DNA from 4 places in the Streptomyces sp. NPDC029159 genome. Region 1 is predicted to be linked to each of the others. Evidence: riboswitches for the same ligand, from Rfam matches in the RefSeq annotation. Region 1 holds a riboswitch; each other region holds the start of a gene.
The links. A riboswitch is a leader RNA that binds a small molecule or an ion and turns the genes downstream of it on or off. The one in region 1 is predicted to bind cobalamin.
Positions count from the first base shown of each region.

Region 2: linked by a shared signal. The riboswitch ahead of ACZ4U4_RS13255 (CoA-acylating methylmalonate-semialdehyde dehydrogenase) and the one ahead of ACZ4U4_RS08270 (ribonucleoside-diphosphate reductase subunit alpha) in region 1 are both predicted to bind cobalamin.
Region 3: linked by a shared signal. The riboswitch ahead of ACZ4U4_RS20900 (cobalamin biosynthesis protein) and the one ahead of ACZ4U4_RS08270 (ribonucleoside-diphosphate reductase subunit alpha) in region 1 are both predicted to bind cobalamin.
Region 4: linked by a shared signal. The riboswitch ahead of metE (5-methyltetrahydropteroyltriglutamate--homocysteine S-methyltransferase) and the one ahead of ACZ4U4_RS08270 (ribonucleoside-diphosphate reductase subunit alpha) in region 1 are both predicted to bind cobalamin.

Region 1 is NZ_JBVHWT010000003.1:281,124-284,349, forward strand. Features, by position in the region: gene ACZ4U4_RS08270 (ribonucleoside-diphosphate reductase subunit alpha) at 1-1,695, opposite strand, end outside; cobalamin riboswitch at 1,855-2,012, opposite strand; gene mctP (monocarboxylate uptake permease MctP) at 2,186-3,226, opposite strand, start outside.
Region 2 is NZ_JBVHWT010000005.1:225,970-229,195, reverse strand. Features, by position in the region: gene ACZ4U4_RS13255 (CoA-acylating methylmalonate-semialdehyde dehydrogenase) at 1-1,386, opposite strand, end outside; cobalamin riboswitch at 1,663-1,842, opposite strand; gene ACZ4U4_RS13250 (CBS domain-containing protein) at 1,917-2,558, opposite strand; gene ACZ4U4_RS13245 (YdcF family protein) at 2,672-3,226, opposite strand, start outside.
Region 3 is NZ_JBVHWT010000010.1:209,625-212,850, reverse strand. Features, by position in the region: gene ACZ4U4_RS20910 (inorganic phosphate transporter) at 1-742, shown strand, start outside; gene ACZ4U4_RS20905 (hypothetical protein) at 768-1,007, shown strand; cobalamin riboswitch at 1,184-1,334, shown strand; gene ACZ4U4_RS20900 (cobalamin biosynthesis protein) at 1,456-2,454, shown strand; gene ACZ4U4_RS20895 (cobyric acid synthase) at 2,451-3,226, shown strand, end outside.
Region 4 is NZ_JBVHWT010000006.1:198,717-201,942, reverse strand. Features, by position in the region: gene metE (5-methyltetrahydropteroyltriglutamate--homocysteine S-methyltransferase) at 1-1,475, opposite strand, end outside; cobalamin riboswitch at 1,643-1,857, opposite strand; gene ACZ4U4_RS15215 (VOC family protein) at 2,057-2,425, opposite strand; gene ACZ4U4_RS15210 (LLM class flavin-dependent oxidoreductase) at 2,699-3,226, shown strand, end outside.

The DNA of each region.
Region 1 (3,226 bases):
GGCGAGCATGATCCGCTCGGAGATCCGGGTGGACAGCGCGCGTGCCTCGGGCGAGTCGAACGGCAGCCGCAGCCGGAAGAAGACGTCCTGGAGGCCCATCAGGCCCAGGCCCACCGGGCGCCAGCGGGAGTTGGAGGCCGCCGCCTGCTCGGTCGGGTAGAAGTTGATGTCCACCACGCGGTCGAGGAAGGTGACGGCGGTGCGGACGGTGGCGTCCAGCCGCTCCCAGTCCATCGCGTTCTCCCACCCGGCGGCGGTGTCGCCGAGGTGGGCAGCGAGGTTGACCGAACCGAGGTTGCAGACCGCGGTCTCGCCGTCGTCGGTGACCTCCAGGATCTCCGTGCAGAGGTTGGAGGAGTGGACGACCTTGCCGGGCTCGGCGGTCTGGTTGGCGGTGCGGTTGGCGTGGTCCTTGAAGGTCATCCAGCCGTTGCCGGTCTGCGCCAGCGTCCGCATCATCCGGGAGTACAGCACCCGCGCCGGGACCTGCTTGGTGGCGCGGCCCTCGGCCTCCGCCCTGCGGTACGCGGCGTCGAACTCGTCGCCCCACAGGTCGACCAGCTCCGGCGCGTCCGCGGGGGAGAACAGCGACCAGCCGGTGTCGGCCTCGACGCGGCGCATGAACTCGTCGGGGATCCAGTGCGCGATGTTCAGGTTGTGGGTACGCCGCGCCTCCTCGCCGGTGTTGTCGCGCAGCTCCAGGAACTCCTCGATGTCCGCGTGCCAGGTCTCCAGGTAGACGCAGGCGGCGCCCTTGCGCCGGCCGCCCTGGTTGACCGCGGCGACGGAGGCGTCCAGCGTCCGCAGGAACGGCACGATGCCGTTGGAGTGCCCGTTGGTGCCGCGGATCAGCGAACCGCGGGCCCGGATACGGGAGTACGAGAGGCCGATGCCGCCGGCGTGCTTGGAGAGCCGGGCGACCTGGTGGTAGCGGTCGTAGATCGAGTCCAGCTCGTCCAGCGGCGAGTCCAGCAGGTAGCAGGACGACATCTGCGGGTGGCGGGTGCCGGAGTTGAAGAGGGTGGGGGAGGAGGGCAGGTACGACAGCGAGCTGGTCAGGCGGTACAGCTCGGCGACGTCGGCCAGCGCCCGCGCCGAGTCGTCCTCGGCCAGCCCGCAGGCGACCCGGAGCAGGAAGTGCTGCGGGGTCTCGATGACCTGCCGGGTGGTGGGGTGGCGCAGCAGGTAGCGGGAGTGCACGGTGCGCAGCCCGAAGTAGCCGAACCGGTCGTCGGCGCCGTCGGCCAGCGCCCGGGTGACGAGGGCGTCCAGCTCCGCGGCGTGGGTGGCGACGAACGCGGCGGTGGAGTCGGCGATCAGGCCCTCGCGGTGACCGGTGGCGACCGACGCGGAGAACGACGTGGCGCCCTCGCCCGCGGCCTCCTCGGCGATGGCGAGGGTGAGCAGCCGGGCGGCGAGCTTGGAGTACTGCGGCTCGTCGCCGATCAGACCGGCGGCGGCGTCGATGGCCAGCTCCCGCAGCCCCGCCTCGTCGGAGCCGGGGTGGCGGCCGCGGAGCGCGGCGGCGGCGACCTTGCCCGGGTCGGTGGCGGTCAGGTCGGCGGTCAGCTCGGTCAGGGTGCGCAGCAGGGCGGTGCCGGGCGGGTCCTGGCCGGGGACGCCGGCGGGGAACGTGGCCGTCTCAAGCGCTGCGGCCTCGGCGTCGGTCGCGGACTGCGGTGGCGCGGTGGTCACGTGGTGCTCTCCCTCACTCGGCGGGGGCCGGAGGGAGGCGCGACGGACGGTCGAACGGGCGGCGCCCGGCGGCACAGCGCACCCGGGCGCGCGGCGGCCCGCGCGGCGTCCACCGGCCCATCCCTCGGGGCCCGGACATCTCGACGCCCGGGCCAGGGTGGCGCGGACGTACCATCGGCAGGTCTTCGGACTGACGGGGGCGCACACCGGCCGGGCCGGTCGACATCGTGGGATATCTGCGCTCTCGTACACCGTTGCGGGACAGTTCCGGACTCACACCGGATTCCCCTGCGGCGACAGCGAGCACGAGCATACATGTGGTGGTGGGGTCTTGGGCGCACCCCCATATCTAGTGAGCGGTCGGTGGCTGTCGGTTCGGGGCGATGATCCGCTCCACGCCTGGGAAAGCCGGGCGCCGAGGTGAAAAAACAGGTCGCCGCCTCCCGTGAGGGAAGCGGCGACCTGGAGGCAGCCGGGCGTGTCCGCGCCCTCAGCGCCCCGCCGGAACGTCCGCCGCCGCGGGCGGCAGGTCCGGGGTGACGCCCTGGTCGCCGACGTCGGCGGTGTAGTCGCCGGGGCTGGTCTCGTCGGCGCCGTCGGGGGCCTTCAGGGCGCGCAGGACGACGGTGAGGACGAGCGTCACCACGACGTTCAGGACGAACGCCGTCAGGCCGATGTAGCCGATCTGGCCGATGCCGGGGATCTCCGCGCTGGAGCCGCCGAAGTGCGCCTGCGTCGGGCTCGCCACGCCGTAGGCGGCGAGCGTGCCGTAGACCATGCCGACCGCCCAGCCGGCCAGCAGCGCCCAGCGGTGGAACCAGCGGGTGAACAGGCCGCCGACCAGCGCCGGCATGGTCTGCAGGATCCAGATGCCGCCCAGCAGCTGGAAGTTGATCGCCACGGTCTTGTCCATGGTGAGGACGAAGACCAGCGCGCCGACCTTCACCAGCAGCGACACCAGCTTGGCGACCTTGTGCTCCTGCTCGGGCGTGGCGCCGGGCTTGAGGAAGTCCTTGTAGACGTTGCGGGTGAAGAGGTTGGCCGCGGCGATGGACATGATCGCGGCGGGCACCAGGGCGCCGATGCCGATGGCGGCGAACGCCACGCCCGCGAACCAGCTCGGGAACATGTCCGCGAAGAGCTGCGGGATGGCGAGTTGGGCGTTGCCGTGGGTCTCCGTGCCCGCCTTGATCGCCATGAAGCCGAGCAGCGCGAGGAAGCCCAGCATCAGCGAGTACAGCGGCAGGATCGTGGTGTTGCGGCGGATCACGTTGCGGCTGCGGGAGGAGAGCGTCGCGGTGATCGAGTGCGGATACATGAACAGCGCGAGCGCCGAGCCCAGCGCCAATGTGGCGTACGCCCACTGGCTGTTGGGGCCGCTGGCCAGCTCACCGCGGGGCTTGCCGGTCGGGCCCGGTTCGGCGAACGCCTTGCCCGCCTCGTGGAAGATCGCGTCGAACCCGCCGAGCTTGATCGGGATGTAGATGATCGCGACGGCGATGACCAGGTAGATCAGCCCGTCCTTGACGAA
Region 2 (3,226 bases), on a different contig from region 1:
CAGGTCGCCGAAGCCGGACCGCTTCCAGCCGCCGAAGGTGTGGTACGCGACGGGCACCGGGATCGGGACGTTGACGCCGACCATGCCGGTGTCGACGCGGCGGGTGAAGTCGCGGGCGGTGTCGCCGTCCCGGGTGAAGATCGAGACGCCGTTGCCGTACGGGTGCGCGCTGGGCAGCCGCAGCGCCTCCTCGTAGTCGGCGGAGCGCACCACGGCGAGCACCGGGCCGAAGATCTCCTCGCGGTAGATCCGCATGGCGGGGCTGACCTTGTCGAAGAGGGAGGCGCCGGCGAAGAAGCCGTTCTCGTGGCCGGGGAGGGTGAAGCCACGGCCGTCGACGACGAGTTCGGCGCCCTCGTTGACGCCGATGTCGACGTAGCGGCGCACCCGGTCGACGGCGTCGCGGCCGACCATCGGGCCGAAGTCGGCGTCCGGGTCGTCGGAGGTGCCGATGCGCAGGGTGCCCATGCGCTCCTTGAGGCGGGCGACGAGGCGGTCGGCGGTCTCCTCGCCCACCGGGACGGCGACGGAGACGGCCATGCAGCGCTCGCCCGCGGAGCCGAACCCGGCGCCGATCAGCGCCTCGACGGCCTGGTCGAGGTCGGCGTCGGGCATCACGATCAGGTGGTTCTTGGCGCCGCCGAAGCACTGGGCGCGTTTGCCGTGGCGGGCGGCGGTGGCGTAGACGTCGGCGGCGATCGGGGTGGAGCCGACGAAGCCGACGGCCTGGACGCGGGGGTCGGCGAGGAGGGTGCCGGCCGCCTCCTTGCCGCCGTTGACGACGTTCAGCACGCCGGGCGGCAGACCGGCCTCCAGGAAGAGTGCGGCGAGCCGCAGCGGGACGGACGGGTCGCGTTCGGAGGGCTTGAGGATGACGGCGTTGCCGCAGGCCAGGGCGGGTGCGGCCTGCCAGAGCGGGATCATCGCGGGGAAGTTGAACGGGGTGATCCCGGCGACGACGCCGAGCGGGCGGCGCAGCGAGTGCACATCGATGCCGCGGCCGGCGTTGTCGGTGAACTCGCCCTTGAGCAGATGCGGGATCCCGGCGGCGAACTCCACGACCTCCAGGCCGCGTTGGAGGTCGCCGTGGGCGTCCGCGACGGTCTTGCCGTGTTCGGAGGAGAGCAGCCGGGCGAGCTGTTCCCGTTCTTCTTCGACGAGTTGGAGGAATTTCAGCAGGACGCGGGCGCGCCGCTGCGGGTTCCACTCGGCCCATTCGGGCTGGGCCGCGGCGGCGTCGGTGATCGCCCGCTCGGTGTCGGCCCGCCCGGCGAGCGGGACGCGGGCCTGGACCTGCCCGGTGTTGGGGTCATGGACATCGGCGAAGAGCCCCGAGGTGCCCGGGGCGGGGGCGCCGCCGATGAAGTGCGTCAGTTCACGGACCATGAGATGCCTGCTCTCGTCAGGTGCGATCCGGGGAGGGCGCGGCAGGCCGGGGGCGCACCCGGTGGGGTGCGGGCACGGCATACCGCGGGACACGATGGCCGGGGCCGTCGCGGGGTCGGGGTGCGGCCGGGGGCGTCGCGCGGGGGCGGGCGCCGCCGGGCGCCGTCACGAGCGCCGCGTCAAGCCCTTCGGGCGGCTGCCGCCGCTCGGCGCGCCGGTTCACCTGGGTCGTGGAAACGGACCGGTGCCATGCGTGTCTGCTCCATCCTCGTGGACAACACGGAACACCCCGCGGCCGGTATCCTGACTCCCGGATCTGCGCGCGCCCTTGGCCTTCCCGACGGTGTTTCCTCCGTCAGTGGCCTTCTCTCGCCGAAGGGCGTACTCCCCGGTCACAGTGGCGGGACCGCGCCGGATTCACACCGGCTTCCCTGCACCGCGGGCCTTGGCCCCGAAGATATAGTTGGACGTCCTAGTAAGTCCACCCCCACCCGCCGGGCGGTTGCCGCGGCGGGTGGGGGCGTCTCAGGTCAGACGGGCTCCGGCGGCTCGACCGGCTCCCGGCTCTTCAGGACTGCGCGGTCGTCCGTCTCGTAGGTGAGGCGGTTGATCACCTCGACGACGCCGTCGACGCTCTCGCACAGCCGCACCGCCACGACGACCAGGCTGCGGCGCGCGAGGGTGCCGCTGAGCGTGACCGTGCCGTCCGAGACCTCCACGGTGACGGCGGACGGCGGGACGTTCAGCGTGCGGGTCAGCACGTCCTCCAGGATCTCCTCCTGGATCGCGCGGTCGCGCCGCAGGAAGAGCTGGACGAGGTCGCCGCGGCTGAGCACGCCGATGAGCAGCCCCTCCTCGTCGACCACCGGCAGGCGCTTGACGCCCTTCTCCTCCATCACCCGGGCCGCCCGGATCGCGCTCCACTGCGGGCGCGCCACGACGGCGGGGCTGGTCATGAGCGAGGCGGCGGTGTTCGACGGTGTCCGGTCGATGTGCCGTCGCAGCAGATCGGCCTCGGAGACGACGCCGAGCGTGCGGCCCGCCTCGTCCACCACCGGTACCGCGCTGATGTCGTACTCGTCCAGCAGCCGCGCGATCTCACCGAACGCCGTGCCGAGCTGTACGGCGACGGCGCCGGGCGTCATCAGATCGGCGACACTGCGGTGCCTCATCGTGTTCTGGTCCCTCCCGATATCCGCCCCAACGGGATATCTGCGGTCCATTGTCGCGCGTCCCCCGGCGACGTTGTCCGGTACCTCCGGAGGAGGGCCGCGGCCGGTCCGTCTCAGGTCCGGGTCGCGACGAAGGCCACCAGGGCGATCAGGGCGGCGCAGACGCCCAGATTGACCAGCTTGTGCTCCCAGAACACCGCGACGAACTCGCGGAGGGTGGCGCTCGGCCAGAAGTACCTCGCGGTCGGCGAACCCAGCACCTGGCCCGGGACGCCGGACTGGCGGGCCGTCATGGCGGCGCGGAAGGCGTGGAAGTTGTTGGTGACGACGACGCAGCGGTAGTCGCGCTTCCCGGCGGTCATGACCTCGTGGCTGAAGCGCAGGTTCTCGTCGGTGGTCCGGGAGCGGTTCTCCTCCTGGACGTGATCGGCCGGGGCGCCCTGCTCGACCAGCCAGCGGGCCATCGCCTCGGCCTCCGGCAGCTTCTCGTCCGGGCCCTGGCCGCCGGAGGTGAGCAGCACCGGCGCCGGGCCGCCGCGGGCGATCTGCGCGTCGTGGATCTCCAGGCCCTTGCGCAGCCGGGAGGCGAGCAGCGGCGGCACCCGCTCGCCGCCGATCAGTCCGGAGCCCAGCATGACGACGTAGTCGACGTCGCCGCGGACCGCGAT
Region 3 (3,226 bases), on a different contig from region 1:
GACGGCCAAGGGCTACCGCGCCGGGCAGATCGCCTCGGCGGCGCTGGTCTCGCTGGCGCACGGCACCAACGACGCCCAGAAGACGATGGGTGTGATCACGCTCGCGCTGATCACCGGCGGTGTGGTCGCCCCGCACGCCGACCCGCCGCTGTGGGTCATCGCCTCGGCCGGTATGGCCATCGCCCTCGGCACCTACCTGGGCGGCTGGCGGATCATCCGCACGATGGGCAAGGGCATCACCGACATCCAGCCGCCGCAGGGCTTCGCCGCCCAGACCGGCGCCGCGGCCACCATCCTGGCCTCCTCCCACCTCGGCTTCGCGCTCTCCACCACCCAGGTCTGCTCGGGCTCGGTGATGGGTTCGGGTCTGGGCCGCAAGGGCGGCGTGGTGCGCTGGTCGACGGCGGTGCGGATGGTCGTCGCCTGGTGCCTGACGCTGCCGGCCGCGGGCCTGGTCTCCGCCGGTGCCGCGCTCCTGGCCGACCAGGGTGACTGGGGCGTGACCGCCGTCGCGATCCTCGCGCTCGGCATCTGCGGCGCCATCTGGGCCGCCTCCCGCCGCAAGCCCATCGACCACACCAACGTCAACGAGACCGAGGTCACGGAGCCGCCCGGTGTGGTCACCGCGGCCCTCCAGACGGTCACCCCTCCCCCGGCCGGGTCGCTGACCCCCGCCGAGGGCGCGGAGGCCGCCCCCGCCGCGAGCGCCCCGCGCGCCAAGACCGCGACAGCCGCCGGCTGACCGCCCGAATCTGAGGAACCGCAGCATGAGCATCGACTGGGCAGCTCTCGGCCAGGTCTTCGGCGTCACCCTGGTGGTGACGGTCGGGATCGTGGGCCTGTTCACGGTCGGCATCGTCGGCACGGCCCGCACCCGCGCCGAGGGTGCGACGGCCACCGCGGACGCCGGTGCCCCCGGCGTCGGCGCGCGGATCGGCGGCCTCACCGCGTACGCGGTCTGCGCGGCCGCGGTGGCGTACGGCATCTATCTGATCGTCGCCGCCTGATCCGTCCGGCAGGCGCACGTACGGCGCCCGGCCACCGCAGCCCGCGGTGGCCGGGCGCCGTACGGTTTCTGTGGCCTCTGCCACAGGCCACGCGATACCACGGCATCGCAGGTCACGGGTGAGTTGACGGGGTTGGCGGGGCGTGGTGGACTTCCCACGCCAATCGGCGACAGCAGAGGAAGTCCGGTGTGAATCCGGCGCGGTCCCGCCACTGTCACCGGGGAGCGTTCCTCCGACGAAGGCCACGGTCCGCCTCGTGCACGCCCGACGGGCGCGCGCCAGGGCCGGAAGGCCGGGGGAAACGCCGATCCGGGGAGCCAGGAGACTCCTGTCGCCGTCACGTCGAACCAGGGCGCGGACCCTGAGTGAGGACATATCGCCATGCCCGGCCGCCCCGTCAGATCCTGCCCGTCCCCCACCCTTCGAGGCGCGACGGCGATCTGATCCGATGCGTGCCGAACACGCCACCTACGCGTGCGGTGCGGCCCTGGGCTTTCTCGGTGATCTGCTCGCCGCCGACCCGCGGCGCGGCCATCCGGTGGCCGCCTTCGGGCGCGGCGCGGCGGCCGTCGAGGCCCGGCTCTGGCGCGACCACCGCGGCCGCGGCGCCGTCCACACCCTGCTCTGCGCGGGCGGCGCGACCGCCGGTGCCGCGCTGCTGACGCGCGCGGTGCGCGGCGCGGCACCCGTCCCCTCCCCCGCACGGACCGCCGCCGCCACCGCGCTGACCGCCGCCACCGTCTGGTCGGTACTGGGCGGCACCTCGCTGGGCCGGGAGGCGCGGGCCGTCGGCGAGGCGCTGGCCGCCGGGGATCTCGACCGGGCCCGCCGCCGGCTGCCGCATCTGTGCGGCCGCGATCCGCAGGCGCTGGACGGGCCGCAGATGGCGCGGGCGGTCGTCGAGTCGGTCGCGGAGAACACGTCCGACGCCGTGGTGGGCGCGCTGGTGTGGGGCGCCGTCGGCGGCGTCCCGGGCCTGGTGGCGTTCCGCGCGGTGAACACCCTGGACGCGATGGTGGGTCACAAGTCGCCCCGCCACCGCCGGTTCGGCTGGGCCTCGGCGCGGCTGGACGACGTCGCCGGATGGCCCGGCGCACGGCTGACCGCCGCGCTCACCGTGCTCGCCGCCCCGGACCGGCGCGGCGCCGTACGGGCCTGGCGGCGCGACGGCGGCGCCCATCCGAGCCCCAACGCGGGCCCGGTGGAGGCGTCGTTCGCGGGTGCGCTCGGCGTACGGCTCGGCGGGACGCTGGCGTACGGCGGACGGGTCGAGCACCGGCCGCGGCTGAACGGCGCGGGCCGGCCCGTCGCGACCGAGGACATCGCGCGGGCGGTCCGCCTCTCGCGCCGGGTGAGCGTGCTGGCGCTCACGACGACGGTGGCCGGGCGGCTGCTGGCGGGCGCGGTGCGCCCGGCCCTCGCCCGGCGGAAGGGCAGGACCGGATGACCGGCGGCGGGCTGCTGATCGCGGGGACCACCTCCGACGCGGGCAAGAGCGTGGTGACCGCGGGGATCTGCCGCTGGCTGGTGCGGCAGGGCGTGGACGTCGCGCCGTTCAAGGCGCAGAACATGTCGCTGAACTCGTTCGTGACGCGGGACGGCGCGGAGATCGGCCGGGCGCAGGCGATGCAGGCGGCGGCCGCCCGGGTGGAGCCGTCGGCGCTGATGAACCCGGTGCTGCTCAAGCCCGGCGGGGACCGCAGCAGCCAGGTGGTGCTGCTCGGCAGACCGGTCGGCGAGATGAGCGCGCAGGGGTACTTCGGGCGCCCCGGCGGCGGGGCGCGGCCCGGTGGGCGCGCGGAGCTGCTGGCGACCGTCACCGACTGCCTGGCCGAGCTGCGGCGCGCCCACGACGTGGTGATCTGTGAGGGCGCGGGCTCCCCGGCGGAGATCAATCTGCGGCGCACCGACATCGTCAACATGGGCATCGCACGGGCCGGGCGGCTGCCGGTGGTGGTGGTCGGCGACATCGACCGCGGCGGGGTGTTCGCCTCGTTCTTCGGGACGACGGCGCTGCTGTCCAAGGAGGACCAGGCGCTGATCGCCGGGTATCTCGTCAACAAGTTCCGCGGCGATGTGGCGCTGCTGGAGCCGGGCCTCGACATGCTGCGGGAGCTGACGGGGCGTCCGTCGCTGGGTGTGCTGCCGTTCGCGCACGGTCTGGGCATCGACGAGGAGGACGGGCTGCGGGTGTCGCTGCGCGGCGCGGTCCGCGAGAG
Region 4 (3,226 bases), on a different contig from region 1:
AGCCCGGCCTTCTCCTGGAACGCCAGCACCGCACGGATCTCGTTGCGGATCCGCTCCTCGTACCCTTCGGTGTCGATCCGCCCGGCCCGCAGGTCGGCCCGCGCGGTGCGCAATTCGGTGGTCTGCGGGAACGAGCCGATGGTCGTCGTCGGCAGCAGCGGCAGCCCCAGGTGGGCCCGCTGGGCGGTGGTCCGCTCGGCGTACGGCTGGGAGCGGCGGGCGTCCGCGTCGGTGACGGCGGCGGCGCGGGCGCGGACCGCCGGGTCGCGGGTGAGCGGGGAGTTCGCCCGCGACGCCAGGTCGGCCTTGTTGGCGGTCAGCTCGGCGGCGATGGCCCCGGTCCCGCGGGCCAGGCCCGTGGCGAGGGTGACGATCTCGGCGGACTTCTGGCGGGCGAAGGCGAGCCAGCGCAGGATCTGCGGGTCGATGTCCCGCTCGGCGGCGGCGTCGAGGGGGACGTGCAGCAGCGAGCAGGAGGCCGCCACGTCGACCCGGTCGGCGAGCCCCAGCAGCGTGCCGAGGGTGGTCAGCGACGCGGTCAGGTCGTTGATCCAGATGTTGCGGCCGCTCACGACACCGGCCACCAGCCGCTTGCCGGGGAGCCCCCCGACCGCGGCGAGCGCGTCGAGGTTGGCGGCGGCGGACTCGGTGAAGTCCAGCGCAAGACCGTCCACCGGCGCCTTCGCCAGCACCGGCAGCGCGTCGCCGAGCCGGTCGAAGTAGGAGGCGACGAGGAGCTTCGGCCGGTCGGTGAGGGCGCCCAGCTCACGGTAGGCGCGGGCGGCGGCGGTCAGCTCGGCGGGCGTACGGTCCGCCACCAGCGCGGGCTCGTCCAGCTGCACCCACCCGGCACCGGCGGCGCGCAGATCGGCCAGGACCTCGGCGTAGACCGGCAGCAGCCGGTCCAGCAGCGTCAGCGGGTCGAAGTCCGCGGCCACCCCGGGGGCGGGCTTCGACAGCAGGAGATAGGTGACCGGGCCGACCAGCACCGGACGGGCCGTCAGCCCCAGCGCCAGGGCCTCCGTCAGCTCGCCCACCTGCTTGCCGGAGTCGGCCGTGAAGACCGTGTCCGGCCCCAGCTCGGGCACCAGGTAGTGGTAGTTGGTGTCGAACCACTTGGTCATCTCCAGCGGCGCGACGTCCTGCGTACCGCGCGCCATGGCGAAGTACCCGTCCAGGGCGTCGTCGGCGACGGCCTCGCGGTGCCGCTCGGGGATCGCGCCCACCATGACGGTGGTGTCCAGGACGTGGTCGTAGTACGAGAAGTCGCCGGTCGGGACCTCGCCGATCCCGGCGTCGGCCAGCTGCTGCCAGTTGGTGCGGCGCAGCTCGGCGGCGGTGGCGCGCAGCGCGTCGGCGGTGACGTGGCCCTTCCAGTACCCCTCGATCGCCTTCTTCAGTTCCCGGTGCTGTCCCTGACGGGGGTAGCCGTACACGGTGGCCCGTGCTGCCGCGGCTGCGGACTCGGTGGTCACGGAGATCTCCTTCGCGAGATGAATCCCTGAGATCCCGGCGACGGGACGGAGCGCGAAGGGGTGACGGACCGGACGGAAGTGACCCCGCGCGGCACGGCGCGGTCCTCCGCCTGGTATGTGTACGCCGACCCGCCCACGAGGTCACCGGGATGTCCGGGCACGCGGGGTGCGCACCCGGGCAGTTGGCAGGTCTTCGGACTCGCGGGCACATCCTCCGGAGGAGGACACCTACTGGCCGTCGCTTCCCGGGCCCTGTGGACCCAGTGCGTATGACGGCGGTCGTTCCCGCTCACCGCTGCGGGGCAGTCCCGGATTCCCACCGGGTTCCCTCTTACGACGACCCGCCTGGCGGACGGGGCGAACCAGCTGCACAGGTCACCCTACGGGCCGACCGGCGCCGTGGTGGAGGGGCGTCCGCCATCCGGATGGTGAGGTGGGACACGGCTCTTGCTTGCATGAAATGCGCGAGGGCGGGAAACGCCGCACGCGCCGAACGGCGGCAACTCACGCCCACTACTCCGCCGCCGCGCTGATCCTGCCGTACGGCCCGTTCCGCGCGGCCGCCGGCCCGCCTGTCCCGCTCAGTCCCGCCCGGTGTCGATGACGCAGAAAATGTTGCCGTCCGGATCGGCCAGGACGATGAAGTCGGCGTCGTCCGGTGCGAGGTCCCACGCCACCCGCCGGGCGCCCAGCGCCACCAGCCGTTCGACCTCGGCGGCCTGGTCGGCGGCGTCTGAGGCATAGAGGTCCAGATGGACCCGCGGACGCTCCTGGACCGGCGTCACGCTGTGGCCGAGCGCCACCTGCACACCGTGTCCGGCGGCCGGTACGAGGACCGCCCAGTCGTCCTCGATCTCCTCGCGCGGGACATAGCCCAGCGCCTCGCCCCAGAACGCCGCCGCCCGCCGCACGTCCGAGACCCCCAGCACCACGGAACCCACTGTCAGCATGGGCCGATTCTCCCGCACCGCACGGCGCGACGGGCGGAAACCGGGGGAGCGGACGGGAAAACGCCCGGCCCGCCCGCCGTCCGCTCCGGAGTGCCGCCGTACGGGTGGCATGGCACGCTGGCTGTGGCGTGGGCCCGGTGGCACGGAGGCCGGAATCGGCCGGGCCGGGGGCGGTGTCCGGCCGGCCCCGGAGACCGGTCGGCCGGCCGCCCCGCAGCACCGGGGCGGGCGCCCGGCCGCACCCCGAGTACGCAACCGAGCGAGGCGGTCACCATGGAGTTCGGCATCTTCACCGTCGGCGATGTGACGGCCGACCCGACCACCGGCCGTACGCCGAGCGAGCACGAGCGCATCAAGGCCACGCTCGCCATCGCGGCCAAGGCCGAAGAGGTCGGCCTGGACGTGTTCGCCACCGGCGAGCACCACAACCCGCCGTTCGTGCCGTCGTCGCCCACCACCCTCCTCGGGTATCTGGCGGCCCGCACCGAACGGATCGTCCTGTCCACCTCCACGACGCTGATCACCACCAACGACCCCGTGAAGATCGCCGAGGACTTCGCCTACCTCCAGCACCTCGCCGACGGCCGCGTCGACCTGATGCTGGGCCGCGGCAACACCGGACCCGTCTACCCGTGGTTCGGCCAGGACATCCGCCAGGGCATCCCGCTGGCCATCGAGAACTACGCGCTGCTGCACCGGCTCTGGCGGGAGGACATCGTCGACTGGGAGGGCAAGTTCCGCGGCCCGCTCCAGGGTTTCACCGCCACGCCCCGGCCGCTGGACGGCGTGCCCCCGTTCGTC